Regions from separate parts of the Kitasatospora sp. NPDC127035 genome, predicted to be linked through region 1. Evidence: riboswitches for the same ligand, from Rfam matches in the RefSeq annotation. Region 1 holds a riboswitch; the other holds the start of a gene.

Region 1 (7,225 bases):
GGCCACCGCCTGGGCGGCGGCGTCGGCGAGCACCAGGTCGGGTTGGGCGAGGGCGAGCCGGGCGGCCAGCACGTCGGGGCCGGCGGCCGGGTCCAGGACGGCGATCCGCAGGCCGAGCCGGTGCGCGGCGAGCATGACGGCGAGGGCCCGGGGGCCGGGGCGGACGGCGACGCCGAGGGTGGTGCCTTCGGTGAGGCCACGGGCGTGCAGGGCGGTGGCGTAGGTGTCGGCGAGGTCGGCGAGTTCGCCGCGACGGATCCGGACCCGGGTGGTGCCGAGCCGGGTGTGCCGCAGGACGGCCGGGCGGTCGGGGTGGACGGTGCGCAGCGCGTGGGCGAGCCGGTCGAGCATCGGGTGTCCTCGGCGAGGGAGTCTGGCGGGTGCTGGGTCAGGGTCAGGGTCAGGGCAGGGGCTCGGGGCAGGGACCCGGGTCGGCGCGGAGGGTGGGGCGGCGAGGAGTGGGACGGCGCCGGGACCGGGACGGTTGCCGGGGTCCGCCGTGCTCAGCGGACGTCGACGGAGCGTGGTCCGGCGCCGCGCTCCAGGTACCAGCGCGCCGTGCCGACCACCCCGTAGGCGCGGATCCGCCGGGTGGAGTTCTGCACCACCATGTCCCGGCGGTGCACGATCGCCGTGCTGTGCCGGCGGACCCGGTTGATGAACGTGCGGTCGGTGGGCGAGGGCCGGCGCGGCATGCCGCCGACGGCCTGGTACAGCTCGGCGGTGATCGCCATGTTGTTGCCGGCGTGCATCCGGTACGGGGTGAGGTAGCCGTGCCGGCGCCGGTGCGCGGGCCGGATCCGGCCGAAGAAGGCGCCCAGCGCGACCAGGAGCAGGAAGACGGCCCGCCCGGTCGGCCCGTGCTCGTCGCGGCGGGCGGTGACCCGGCCGCAGACCAGGCCGCCCCCGGCGCACATCCCGGCCCGGGCGGCGGCGCTCCAGCCGGGCTCGGGCAGGCAGTCGGCGTCGGTGCGGGCGAGCAGCGTCGCGCCGTGCGCGATGGCGTGCCGGAAGGCGGTGTCGACCGCCGAGCCGACGCCCTTCTCCGGCTCGACCAGCACCTCGACGGGGAAGGGCGCCCGGGCGGCGAAGGCGCGGACGGCGGCCACCGTGCCGTCGGTCGAGCCGTTGTCGGCGACCAGCAGGGTGAACTCCCTGTCCCGTTGGGCGGCGAGGGCGTCCAGGGCGCCGGTGATCCGGGCCTCCTCCTGGTAGGCGGGGACGACGACCCAGAGCCGGTGGCCGTCCGTCCGGGGGGTCGCCGGGGTGCTCACGACGCCTCCCAGACCATCGTCATCAGGCTGACGCCGCCGCCCAGGCCGAGCAGGAGCACCTTGTCTCCGGGATTCAACTCGTGTCTTATTCGGTCGAGTTGGATGCCGAGCGTAGCGCTGGCGACGTTGCCCAGCTCGGGCACGGTGACCACCAGCTTCTCCGCCGGCACCCCGGTGAGCTCGACGAACCGCTCCAGGTAGGGGACGGTCACCTGGTGCACCAGCACCCGGGCGTAGTCGTCCCAGCCGAGGCCGGTGCGGGCGGCCACCCGGGTCAGGATGTCCCCGCCGATCTTCTCGAAGACGCCGCGCAACTCCTTGCCGCCGCCCCGGAAGTAGCTGTACTCGTCGCCGCGCGGGTGCCGCGAGCCGCCGCCCGGGATCCCGCCGACCTCCCAGTGTTCGGAGGCGGTCTCGGTCTCGATGTCGAGGATGCCGCCGCGTTCCACCGCCTCGACCACGACGGCGGCGCCGGCGTCGCCGAAGGTGTAGCCGGCGAACCCGTCGCGGAAGTCGGCGAGGCCGTCCGGGTCGCGCCGCATGGCCCGGCTCGGCGTCTCGCCGGTGACCACCAGGGCGCGCCGGGCCCGGCCGGCGAGGATCATCGCGCGGGCCAGGTCGATGCCGTTGAGGAAGCTGTTGCAGGCGTTGCTGACGTCCAGCGCGTGTGCGCGGGAGCCGAGTTCGGCCTGGACGAGGTGGGCCGTGGCGGGCTCGCAGACGTCCCGGGTGGCCGAGGCGTACAGCAGCAGGTCGAGGTCGAGCGGGTCCAGTCCGCGGGCGGCGAGGGCGCGCCGGGCGGCGCCCACGGCCAGCGTGGAGGCGTACTCGCCCTCGGCCGCGAAGTGCCGGGTGACGATGCCGGTGGCCTTCTCGAACGTCCGCTCCGGCAGGCGGAGTCGGCCGCCGGCGGTGACCTCGTCCTGGAGCTGCTGGGAGGTCAGACGGCGGGCGGGCAGGTGGGCTCCGACGGCGGTGATGCCGATCCGCGCGGTGGCTGCAGGGTGCATGTCCCCATCGTCCGGCGGACGCACCCGCGCCCACCTGAGTACCCGTACTCAGGTGGGCGCGGGCGGCTACCCAGTCACGTCACTCCTCCGTGGTCCGGTCCGCGGGCACCCGGTCCGCCGGCGTGCGGTCGACCGGAATCTGCTGGACGGCCGCAGCCGGTGCCGCGGTGGGTGCCGCGGCCGGTGCGGCCTCCGGCCCGATGGTGGTCAGCAGCTGGCGGGCCAGGCCGAGCCCGGTGCCGCCCATGGTGAGCGCCTTGGCGAACAGCTCGCCCATTCCGTCGGCGCCGTTGAGCAGCACCATGTGCTCGACGTGGCCGAACGACTCGGCGGCGGCCAGCACGATGTCCGGCCACTTCTCCGCCAACTCCTGTGCGACCAGAGCCTCCTGGTTCTCGGCCAGCGCGTCGGCACGGGCCTTGAGGCCCTCGGCCTTGGCGAGACCGAGAGCCCGGACGGCCTGCGCGTCCGCCAGACCGCGTGCCTCGGCGGACGCCGCCTCCGCCTCTCCGGTGGCCCTGGTCGCCTCGGCGGCGGCCAGGCCGCGCAGCTTGGTGGCCTCCGCCTCGGCCTGGGCCGCGATGCGGACCCGGCCGGCCTCGGCCGCCGCCTTCAGCTCGGTCTCCTGGGCCTGGGCCTGGGCGGCGGAGATCCGGGCGTCACGGTCGGCGTCCGCCGTGGTCCGGGTGTCGTACGCCCGGGCGTCGGCCGGTTTGCGGACGTCGATCTGGAGCTGCTGCTCCTTCCGCTGGGCCTCCAGCTCGGCGACCCGGGTCTCCTGGACCACCACCTGCTGCCGGGCGCCGGCGTCGGCGAGCGGGCCGGCCTGTCGGGCCCTGGCGTTGGCGGTGTCCCGTTCGGCCTGGTAGGAGGCCTGCTGGATCTCGCTGTTGCGGGTCGCCTCGGCCTTGCGGGCGGCCGCCTCCTGCTCGGCCTCGGTGGCCAGCCGGTCGGCGTGCGCCTGCGCGATCCGGGCGTCCCGCTGGACGGCTGCGGCGTGCGGGATGGCGAGGTTCTTGATGTAGCCGGTCGGGTCGATGATCTCCTGGATCTGCAGGGTGTCGATGATCAGCCCGAGCTTCTCCATCTCCAGCCCCGAGGCGGCCCTGGTCTCCCCGGTGAGCCGCTCGCGGTCGCGGATCATGTCCTCGACGGTGAGCCCGCCGACGATCGACCGCAGGTGTCCGGCGAAGACGTTGTGGACGCGCTGGCTGATCAGCTTCTGCTGGTCGAGGAAACGGCGGGCGGCGTTGGCGATCGAGACGTCGTCGTCGCCGACCTTGAAGATCACCACGCCCTTCACCCGGACCGGGATTCCCTGCGTGGTGACGCACTCGACGTTCAGTTCGGCCTCGTTGAGGTCCAGCGAGAGCCGCCGGACGCCCTGCAGGCCGGGGGTGACGAGGGTCCCCCGGCCGGTGACGATCCGGAATCCCAGCCCGTCGCCGACCCCCTCGGTCCGGTGCCGGGAGCCGGAGATGATCAGAGCCTCGTTCGGCTCGGCCACCCGCCACATGAGTTTGAAGAGTGTGATTCCGAGGAGCAGTGTCGCGACCACCGCTCCGGGGATGAGGTACACCATGGTTCAACTCCCCCTTCCGGCGCAGGAGATGCGCCGTCTCGGATTCTCCGCCGGAGCCAAACCGATGGAAAGGGAAGTGACATGACGCTCTGTCGCAAGGTCGTCACGGGCCTATGGGCGCTACGTACACGGTGCGCGGCGGCTGGTACTCGATCACCAACACCGGTGTGCCGACCGGCAGTCGGTCCCCCGGTACGGCGAGGTAGGCGAGGAACGCCTCGGCGCCCTGCCGCTCCGGGACGTGCACCATCACCTCGCCGACCAGCCCCGTGCCGACCGTCCCGGTGACCCGCCCCGTGCTTCCGACCACGCCGGCCTCCCTCTCGTCGTCCCCGCCGTCGACCCCGCGACTGCCAGTCTGCCCGGCCGGGGCCCGATTGCCGGTCCGCTCGGCCGCGACCGTCCGATTTGCCGGATTCGACACCCGTCGGCCGGCCGTTCCGACCCCCTCTGGACCTCCGGCGTTCCGCTCGCTACGGTGTTGGACGTCATGCGCAGGCAACACGGCCTGCGGACACGGGAGCTCGGAGCACCGGGCTGAGAGGGCGCTGACCGGAACGTCGTCCGACGTGCCGACCGCTGCGTCGACCGCAGGAACCTGACCGGGTAATGCCGGCGTAGGGAGTAGAAGGTCTGATGACCACGTTCGACGCACAGCCGCAGTCTGCCCGGAACTCCGCCGTCTCCAGCGCGGGTACCGGCTACCCGACCCCGGCCTGGCGCAAGGCCTACCGCGACGGGTCCCGCCCCGACCTGCGCGTTCCGTACCGCGAGGTCGTGCTCACCAACGGGAAGACCGTCCCGCTGTACGACACCTCCGGGCCGTACACCGATCCGGCCTACGAACCCGACGTGCGGCGCGGCCTGCCGGCCCTGCGCGACTCCTGGATCCGTCAGCGCGGCGACGTCGAGGAGTACGACGGGCGCGAGGCGCGCCCCGAGGACGACGGCATCAAGCACACCTCGCCGCGCGGCGGAAACCTGCGCAACCTCGACGCGGTCTTCCCCGGCCGTCCGCGCCGCCCGCTGCGCGGACGCAGCGGTGAGGCCGTCACCCAGCTGGCCTACGCCAAGCGCGGCGTCGTGACGCCCGAGATGGAGTTCGTCGCCCTGCGCGAGGGCCTGGCGGCCGAGTTCGTGCGCGACGAGGTCGCCCGCGGGCGCGCCGTCATCCCGGTCAACGTGAACCACCCCGAGGTGGAGCCGGCCGTCATCGGCACCAACTTCCTGGTGAAGATCAACGCGAACATCGGCAACTCCGCCGTCACCTCCTCGATCGAGGAGGAGGTGGAGAAGATGACCTGGGCCACCCGCTGGGGCGCCGACACCGTCATGGACCTCTCCACCGGCCGCAACATCCACACCACCCGCGAGTGGATCCTGCGCAACTCCCCCGTGCCGATCGGGACCGTGCCGCTCTACCAGGCGCTGGAGAAGGTCGACGGCCGGGCGGAGGAGCTCAGCTGGGACGTCTACCGCGACACCGTCATCGAGCAGTGCGAGCAGGGCGTCGACTACATGACCGTCCACGCGGGCGTGCTGCTGCGGTACGTTCCGCTGACGGCCCGCCGCAAGACCGGCATCGTCTCGCGCGGCGGATCGATCATGGCTGCCTGGTGCCTGGCGCACCATCAGGAGAACTTCCTCTACACCAACTTCGCGGAGCTCTGCGACATCCTCGCGCGCTACGACGTCACCTTCTCGCTCGGTGACGGCCTGCGCCCCGGTTCGATCGCCGACGCCAACGACGAGGCGCAGTTCGCCGAGCTGGAGACGCTGGGCGAGCTGGGACGGATCGCCCGCGCGCGGGACGTCCAGGTGATGATCGAGGGTCCGGGCCACGTCCCGATGAACAAGATCAAGGAGAACATGGATCTCCAGAAGGAGATCTGCGACGAGGCCCCGTTCTACACCCTCGGCCCGCTCACCACGGACGTCGCGCCCGGCTACGACCACATCACCTCCGGCATCGGGGCGGCGATGATCGCCTGGTGGGGCACCGCGATGCTCTGCTACGTCACGCCCAAGGAACACCTGGGCCTGCCGAACCGGGACGACGTGAAGACCGGCGTCATCACCTACAAGATCGCCGCCCACGCCGCCGACCTCGCCAAGGGCCACCCGGGCGCCCAGGACTGGGACGACGCCCTCTCCGACGCCCGCTTCGAGTTCCGCTGGGAGGACCAGTTCAACCTGGCCCTCGACCCGGAGACGGCCCGCGAGTTCCACGACGAGACCCTCCCCGCCGAGCCCGCCAAGACGGCCCACTTCTGCTCCATGTGCGGACCGAAGTTCTGCTCGATGAAGATCTCCCAGCAGATCCGCGACCAGCACGGCGACGGCTCCACGGCCGTCAACGCCGGCTACGACGCCGACGCGGTCGCCGGCATGGCCGAGAAGTCCGCCGAGTTCGCGGCCCAGGGCAACCGCGTCTACCTCCCGCTGGCCGACTGACGGGCTCCGCCGTCGGCATCGGCCGGGAGTGGGGTCGCGCTCGCGCGCAGACCGGCAGCGGTGCTGGGAGGTGGAGGGGGCTTCCCAGCACTGCGTCCGAGCCGGCGGGCCGGTGCCCCGGCGGCGGGCGCCGGGGCACCGGGGCCGGGTCAGCCCTGGGACGCGGTGCGGCGGCGCTTCGCGTAGAGGACCGCGCCGGCGCCGAGCAGCACCAAGGCCGCGCCCGCGCCGAACAGGGCGCCGGAGTTGCCGGCCCCGGTGGCGGCGAGGTTGGTGCCGGCCGGGGCGGTGGTGTTGGCGGCGGCCGGGGCCGAGGGGGTGTTCGCGGCCGCCGGGACGACCTGGGCGTCGGGCGTCCTGGTCGTCGCGGTCGGGCTGGGCCGGGTGGTGGAGGTCGTCGGGGCGGCGGTCGTCGCGGTCGGGCTGGGCTTGGCCGTCGCGGTGGAGGGCGAGGCCGAGGGCGAGATGGACGGGGCACCGTTGCCGTCCAGCGTCACCGACGCCTTCAGGATGGTGTCGACCGGGCCCTGGTCGGTGTCGGGGTCGAGGCTGAGCGAGCCGGAGACGCCGGACCACTGTCCGGTGTAGCCGGTGAGCGACAGCCGTACCTTGTAGCGGTGGCTCGCGCCCTTGCCGAGGCCGCCGGTCACCGGCGGCAGCTTCCAGACGTTGTCCGAGCCCGGGACGGTGACCCACGCACCGCCCTGGGACACCTCCAGCTTGAGGACGGCGGAGATCGGGCGGGAACCGTCACTGAAGCGGAGCGTCGGGTTGATCGCGGCGCCGATGGCCGCGCCGTTGTTGGTCAGGTCGAGGTCGGTCTCGAAGGGCTTCTTGTACGAGACGGTGCCCAGGTTGTTCGTGAACTTCTGGACGAGGGCGCCGGTGGGGGAGGCGACCGGCAG
Region 2 (7,225 bases), on a different contig from region 1:
GTGCTGGTCGACGACCTGCACCAGCGATACGAGACGGCCTGCGACCCGCGGCTCAACCGCAGCCAGTCGCTGGACCTGGCGTTCCTGGTGGCCGAGATGTACCGCGGCGGGAACTGAGCGTCCGCCCCGGGCCGCCCGGGCCGCCGCCGAGCGGCGCACCGCGCGGACGATGTGACGAAAGCCCCTCCGGATTCGGGACTCCCGAGTCCGGAGGGGCTTTTTCGCACCCGGATCGCCGGGTAAGGTGAGGCTTAGTGAGCTAAGGCAATCCTTAGTCAAGATCCATTCCGCTTCACCCCCGGGAGAGACCGCGATGTACGTGTGCATGTGCCATGCGGTCACCGAGGCCCAGGTGAAGAAGGAGATCGACGCGGGCGCCAACACGCCGCGCCAGATCGCCAAGGGCTGCAAGGCGGGCACCGACTGCGGCTCCTGCGTCCGCCGGATCCAGGCCCTGCTCGGCGAGCACGGTGCACGGCCCTGCCCCACCGCCCGGCTCGCCGTCAGGCTGGGGCTCGCCGACCCGGAGGCGCCCGACGAGCCGGCGGTCGCTCCGATGGGCCCGATGGCTCCGCTGCGCGCGGCCTGAGCCGGGACTCAGGACTCCGGCTGCTCGATCAGCTGGGCGAGGTACAGCGCCTCCCCGAGCCTCTCCAGCAGTTCGAGCTGGGTGTCGAGGTAGTCGATGTGGTGCTCCTCGTCCGCCAGGATGGACTCGAAGATGTTGGCCGAGGTGACGTCGTTCTTGGCCCGCATCACCACGATCCCGCGCTTCAGCCGGTCGATCGCCTCGACTTCGACCTGGCGGTCGGCCTCGAACATCTCCTTGACCGTCTGACCGATCCGGACGTGGAAGAGCCGCTGGTAGTTGGGCAGGCCGTCCAGGAAGAGGATCCGGTCGGTGAGCACCTCGGCGTGCTTCATCTCGTCGAACGACTCGTGCCGGGTGTACTTCGCGAGCTTCGTCCAGCCGAAGTTCTCCTGCATCTTGGCGTGCAGAAAGTACTGGTTGATTGCGGTCAGCTCGGCGGTGAGCTGCTCGTTCAGGAACTCGATGACTTCTGCGTCGCCCTTCATGGCGCTGCCTTCCTCTGTGCGTCCGGGAAACCTCGGCCGTACCCTCCGGCTGCACGCATCCTGGCACCGCGGCGGGAGGAAATTCCAGTAAGTTCACACTCACTAGGACATGTGTCGGAATATCCGATTTGCTTGTCCGTTGGCCCGTACGGGCGGGGCGTGCGGGCCTGGAAAGGGGCGCGCGCCGGGCGCCGTCCGCCGTCTGTCACCATGGGATCCATGGGTCAGTCCGAACAAGAACCGCCGCCGCCGTCTGACCCGAGGCTCCCCCCGGGCCAGCGCGCCCGACGCGGCTGGCCTGCGCTGCACTACGGTCCGGTGCCCCGCTTCAAGCCACTGACGTGGGACCTCCAGGTGTTCGGTGCGACCGCCTCGGCGGAGAAGCACAGCTGGGACTTCGACGGGTTCACCGCACTGCCCCGCACCACCGTCCGTGCGGACCTCCACTGCGTCACCAAATTCTCCGTGCTCGACAGCGAGTGGACGGGCGTGTCGGCCTCCGTCCTGCTGGAGCTGGCACCGCCGGCCGAGGACGTCAGCCACGTCATGGTCTGGGCCGAGTACGGCTACAGCGCCAACCTGCGGCTCGCCGACTTCGCCGACCCGGCGACGATCCTCGCGACCCACCGCAACGGCGAGGCCCTCACCGCCGAGCACGGCTTCCCGGTCCGGCTGGTCGTCCCCGGCCGGTACGCCTGGAAGGGGCCCAAATGGGTCCGCGCGGTCGAGTACATGCGGGCCGACCGGCGGGGCTTCTGGGAGGAACGCGGCTACCACAACCTGGCCGACCCCTGGCAGGAGCAGCGCTACTCCCACCAGGAGGAGCCGGGCGACGGGCCACTGCGCTGACCGCGCGGGCGGCCCGGCCGGCCGCGGCCGGCTAGAGGAACGGGAACGTGACCGTGACCACGGTGCGCTGAGGACGGCGCTCCCCGGCGGCCGGCGACTGGCCGGAGACCTTGCCGGTGCCGAACAGGTTCACCCCGCTGCTCTGCATGGCGAACCCGGCGGCCTGGAGCGCCTTCTCGGCCGCCTCCTTCGACATCCCGGCCACGTCCGGGACGGCCACCATGCCCTTGCTGACCACCAGCGAGACCGGCGTGTTCTCCGCGACCTGCTGCCCGGCCGCCGGTGAACTGCTGATCACCGATCCCTCCGGGACGGTGTCGCTGTGCGTCTCGGTCACCGTCCCGGCGGCCAGTTGCGCACCGGCCAGCGCCGAGGACGCCTGCGCGGACGGCTTGCCCGCCAGCTCGGGCACCGCGATCCGCTTCGGCCCCCGGGACACCGTGACCGTCACGGTGTCGCTCTTCCGGGCCCGCGCGCCGACGCCCGGGTCGGTGGAGATCACCAGCCCCGACGGCACGGTCTCGCTGTACACCTCGGTGAACCGGCCGTGCATGTCGGCGCCGTCCAGGATCCGCTGGGCCTCGGCCCGGTCCTTGCCGAGCACCCCCGGCACGGTGCCGTACAGCGCGCCGGAGAGCGCGTACGTGGTGCCGCCGACCAGCAGCACCAGGGCGGTCAGCACGGCCGTCCAGATCAGCGGCCGGCGGGGGAGGCGGCGCAGCCGGCCGGGGGCCCGGCGGGAACGGACCGGCGGCGGCTCGTCGTACGGGCGCGGCTCGGCGAGCAGCTGCTCCATCACGTCCGGCGGCACGTCCAGCACGCTGGTCCGCTCGACCGGGCGGCCGGCGGCGATCACCGAGGTGGGCTCGGCGGTCGGGTACTGCGGGCTGGGCCGGGTGGAGGCGGGCGGTTCGGCGTCCAGCTGGTCCGGGGTGAGCGTGCGGCGCACCCGCTGGAGGGCGGCGAGCAGCTCGACCGCGTCGTGGGGGCGGGCCGCGCGGTCGCGGGCGCAGGCGCCGGCCACTATCGCGTCCAGCCCGGGGCCGACGCCGGGCACGTCGGCGGAGGGGGCCGGAACGTCCTCGTGCAGGTGGCGGTACATCACCTGGACGGGGTTCTCGCCGGTGTGCGGACGGTGTCCGGTGAGCATCTCGTAGAGCAGGATGCCGGCCGCGTAGACGTCCACCCGCTGGTCGGTCTCGTCGCCCGGTCGGATCTGCTCGGGCGCCAGGTAGGAGACGGTGCCGAGCACGGTGCCGGCGGTCGCGGCGGTGGAGGCGCCGTCGGCGGTGTTCAGCACCCGGACCAGTCCGAAGTCGGCGACCTTGACCAGGCCGTCGTCGGTGATCAGCACGTTCTCGGGCTTGACGTCGCGGTGGACCAGGCCGGCCCGGTGGGCGGCGCCGAGCGCGGCGAGCACCGGCTCCAGGATGTCCAGCGCGGCCCTGATGGAGAGCGCGCCGCGGTCGCGCAGCAGGTCGCGGAGGGTGCCGCCGGGGACGTACTCCATGGCGAGGAAAACGTTTCCGCCGTCCGCGCCCTGGTCGAAGACGTTGACCACGTTCGGGTGGGCGAGCCGGGCGACGGCCTTGGCCTCGCGGATGAACCGGGTCGTGAAGGCGGTGTCGCCGGCGAGCGTGGGGTGCATCACCTTGAGCGCCACGACCCGGTCGAGCCGGCTGTCGGTGCCCTGGTAGACGGTGGACATGCCGCCGGCCGCGATGCGCCGCTCGACCAGGTACCGGCCGTCGAGCAGGGTACCGATCAGGGGGTCGCGCAGTGCCATGTCCACCCGGCGAGTCTAGGGCTTGGGCCCCGGCCGGCCCCGGGAGGCACCGCTCCCGGGGCCGGTCTGTGCCCGGTTCGTGACACCGTGCGGCGGCGCCGGTGCCGGGGCCGCGTCGGAACGCCGGGTCAGAACGCCGGGTGCTCGCGGGTGTCCAGCTCGGCCCGGCCGGCCATCGCCGAGGAGGCCTCGGCGTGGAAGCGGCGCGGGATCCGGCCGGCCCGGTAGGCCAGCCGGCCGGCCTCGGCGGCGTGCCGCATCGCGTCGGCCATCAGCACCGGGTCCTGGGCGCGGGTGACGGCGGAGGCGAGCATCACGGCCGCGCAGCCCAGCTCCATCGCGAGGGCCACGTCGGAGGCGGTGCCGGCGCCGGCGTCCAGGATCACCGGGACGCCCGCGCTCTCCACGATCAGCTGGAAGTTGTGCGGGTTGCGGATCCCCAGGCCGGAGCCGATCGGGGAGCCGAGCGGCATGATCGCCGCGCAGCCGACGTCCTCCAGCTTCCGGGCCAGCACCGGGTCGTCGTTGGTGTACGGCAGGACGGTGAAGCCGTCGTCGACCAGGATCTCGGCGGCGTCCAGCAGTTCGATCGGGTCCGGCAGGAGGGTCCGCTCGTCGGCGATCACCTCCAGCTTCACCCAGTCGGTGCCGAGCGCCTCGCGGGCCAGCCGGGCCGTCAGCACGGCCTCGCCGGCGGTGAAGCAGCCCGCGGTGTTGGGCAGCACGCGGATGCCGTTGCGGGTCAGGACGTCGAGGACCGAGCCCTGGGTGGCGGCGTTGACCCGGCGCATCGCCACCGTGGTCAGCTCGGTGCCCGAGACCCGCAGCGCCTGCTCCAGGACCTCCAGGCTGGGGGCGCCGCCGGTGCCCATGATCAGGCGCGAGCCGAAGGCGGTACCGGCGATGGTGAAGGCGTCGTCGGCCATGTCAGCCTCCCTGGACGGCGGTGAGGATCTCGATCCGGTCGCCGGCGGAGAGCTCCGTGCGCGGCCAGTCGGTGCGTGGCACCACGGTCTCGTTCAGCGCGGCGGCGACCCCGGAGTGGGCCCGGCTGAGCGTGGCCACCACCTCGGCGAGGGTGGTCGGGGCGGCGACCGTCCGGGGCTCGCCGTTGACGTGCAGGGTGATGTCGCTCATGCGGGGACCTTCGTGAAGCGGGCGGGGGAGAACGGCTCGGCGAGGTCCGGCGTCACGCCGGTGGCCAGGTACTCGGCGAGCAGGTCGCCGGTGACCGGGGTGAGCAGCACCCCGTTGCGGTAGTGACCGGTGGCCGCGACCAGGCCGGGCAGCGCGGTCGGGCCGAGCAGCGGCGCGTTGTCGGGCGAGCCCGGGCGCAGACCGGCGGCGGTCTCGGTCAGCGGCAGCTCGGTGATGCCGGGGACCAGCTCGTGGGCGTCGCGGAGCAGCTCGTACACGCCGCCGGCGGTGACCGTGGTGTCGTACCCCTGCTCCTCGCTGGTGGCGCCGATCACCAGCTCGCCGTTCTCCCGCGGCACCAGGTAGAGGTGCTGCCCGCGGACCACCGCGCGGACGTTGCGGGAGAGGAACGGCCGGTACGCCTCGGGGACCAGCAGCCGCAGGATCTGGCCCTTGACCGGGCGGATCGCCGGTAGCACTCCCTCCGGCAGCCCCGGCAGCAGGTGGCTGCGGGAGCCGGCGGCGAGGACGACCTGGTCGGCGGTGACGCTCTCGCCGGTGGACAGCCGGGCGCCGACGGCGCGGTCGTGCTCGACCAGCAGTCCGACGGCCTCGGCGCGGTGCAGGAGCACGCCTGCGCGCTCGCAGGCGCGCACCAGGGCCCCGGCGAGCCGGCGGCCGTCCACCTGGTGGTCGTCGGTGACGTGCAGGCCGCCGCGGACGCCCGGGGCGAGCATCGGCTCCAGCCGGCGGGCCTCGCGGCCGGTGAGCCACTGCGAGTCCAGGCCGAGCCTGCGGTGGAAGTCGTGCAGTTCGCGCAGTTCCGCGCGGTCGTCGGAGTCCAGGGCGACCGCGATCGTGCCGCACTGCCGGTAGCCGGTGTCCTGGCCGCCGCTCGCCTCGGTGAGCTCGGCGGCGAAGGCCGCGTAGCGCTCGTTGGACGCCATGCCGAGGCGCAGCAGCGGCTCCTCGCCGTACTGGAGCTCGGTGACCGGGGCGAGCATCCCGGCCGCGACCTGGGCGGCGCCGCCGCCGTGCGCCGGGTCGGCCACGACCACGCGGAGCCCGCGCTGGGCCGCCCGCCAGGCGACCACGAGTCCGATGACGCCGCCGCCTATCACCAGCACGTCGGCCTGGGCGCCTTTCGCCAAGCGTGTCAAAGTCGCTGCTCTCCCTTCGCCGGTATGACCCGGATCAGGTTCGGACGGTCGCAGGCCGTTCCAGCCCGCCTCTCAGCCCGGTACGCCGGGCTCCCGTGATGGTGCCCCCACCATAACTCCGGGGGGTGCGGCCGTTGAAGGCGCGTACGAGGGGCGGAACGGGCCCCGGGCGGGCCGCCCGGACCGGACCGGAGGGCCCGGGGCCGGGCTGGGTACAGTGACGGGCGTGGCGGACAAGAGCGGGGCGGACCGGACGGATCAGGTGGTCGTGGTCGGCGCGGGGCTGGCGGGGGCCCAGTGCGCCCTCGTGCTGCGGCGCGACGGCTGGCAGGGGCGGATCGTGCTGGTCGGCGCGGAACCGCACGCGCCGTACGACCGGCCGCCGCTCTCCAAGGACGTGCTGCTCGGCAAGGCCGACACCACCGCCCTCGACCTCGACTTCGGGCAGCTGGACGTCGAGCTCCTCACCGGCCGCCGGGCCACCGGCCTCACCCCCGGCGTCCTGCACACCGACGCCGGCGACCTGCCCTACGGCTCGCTGGTGATCGCCACCGGCGCCGAACCGCGCGCCCTGCCCGGCGCCGAGCGGGCCCACCTGCTGCACACCGTGGACGACGCGCTCGCCCTGCGCGCCCTGCTCCGCCCGGGCCTGCGCCTGGCGCTGGTCGGCGCGGGCTGGATCGGCGCCGAGGTGGCCACCGCCGCCCGGGCCGCCGGCTGCGAGGTGACCGTCGTCGAGGCGGGCCCGGCCCCCGTCCCCGGCGCCCTGCCCACCGAGATCGGCCGGGTGATGGCCGGCTGGTACGCCGAGGCGGGGGTCGAGCTGCGCTGCGGCGTGGGGGTCGCCGCCGTCGAACCGGGCGCGGTGCTGCTCGCCGACGGCTCGCACCTGCCGGCCGACGAGGTGGTGGTCGGCGTCGGGGCCCGCCCGGCGACCGGCTGGCTGGCCGGCTCCGGCGTGGAGCTGGACGCGGCCGGCGCCGTCCTGGTGGACGAGCGGCTGCGCACCGGCCTGCCCCGCGTCTTCGCGGCCGGCGACTGCGTCAGCTACCCCTCGGCGCGCTCCGGCGTCCGCCTGGCCGTCCAGCACTGGGACCACGCGCTGCAGTCCGCCACGGCGGCGGCGGCCTCGGTGCTCGGCACGGACGCGCCGCCGTACGACCCGGTGCAGTACTTCTGGTCCGAGCAGTTCGGCCGCAGGGCGCAGTACGCCGGG

Evidence for each region. Region 1 has a riboswitch for thiamine pyrophosphate ahead of thiC (phosphomethylpyrimidine synthase ThiC). Riboswitches for the same ligand answer to the same signal wherever they lie in the genome.
Region 2: it holds a riboswitch for thiamine pyrophosphate, as region 1 does, so the genes downstream of both, thiO (glycine oxidase ThiO) here and thiC (phosphomethylpyrimidine synthase ThiC) in region 1, are expected to answer to the same signal.

Annotation. Positions count from the first base shown of each region.
Region 1 covers NZ_JBHXDN010000016.1:74,123-81,347, reverse strand. Annotated here, with positions in the region: gene ACFWIC_RS14105 (class I adenylate-forming enzyme family protein) at 1-351, opposite strand, end outside; gene ACFWIC_RS14100 (glycosyltransferase family 2 protein) at 504-1,274, opposite strand; gene ACFWIC_RS14095 (3-oxoacyl-ACP synthase III family protein) at 1,271-2,284, opposite strand; gene ACFWIC_RS14090 (SPFH domain-containing protein) at 2,364-3,866, opposite strand; gene ACFWIC_RS14085 (hypothetical protein) at 3,970-4,176, opposite strand; TPP riboswitch at 4,373-4,507, shown strand; gene thiC (phosphomethylpyrimidine synthase ThiC) at 4,503-6,320, shown strand; gene ACFWIC_RS14075 (LPXTG cell wall anchor domain-containing protein) at 6,470-7,225, opposite strand, start outside.
Region 2 covers NZ_JBHXDN010000053.1:35,282-42,506, reverse strand. Annotated here, with positions in the region: gene ACFWIC_RS29285 (class II 3-deoxy-7-phosphoheptulonate synthase) at 1-117, shown strand, start outside; gene ACFWIC_RS29280 ((2Fe-2S)-binding protein) at 314-589, shown strand; gene bfr (bacterioferritin) at 598-1,077, opposite strand; gene ACFWIC_RS29270 (molybdopterin-dependent oxidoreductase) at 1,288-1,926, shown strand; gene pknB (Stk1 family PASTA domain-containing Ser/Thr kinase) at 1,958-3,712, opposite strand; gene ACFWIC_RS29260 (thiazole synthase) at 3,841-4,638, opposite strand; gene thiS (sulfur carrier protein ThiS) at 4,640-4,849, opposite strand; gene thiO (glycine oxidase ThiO) at 4,846-6,000, opposite strand; TPP riboswitch at 6,004-6,116, opposite strand; gene ACFWIC_RS29245 (NAD(P)/FAD-dependent oxidoreductase) at 6,236-7,225, shown strand, end outside.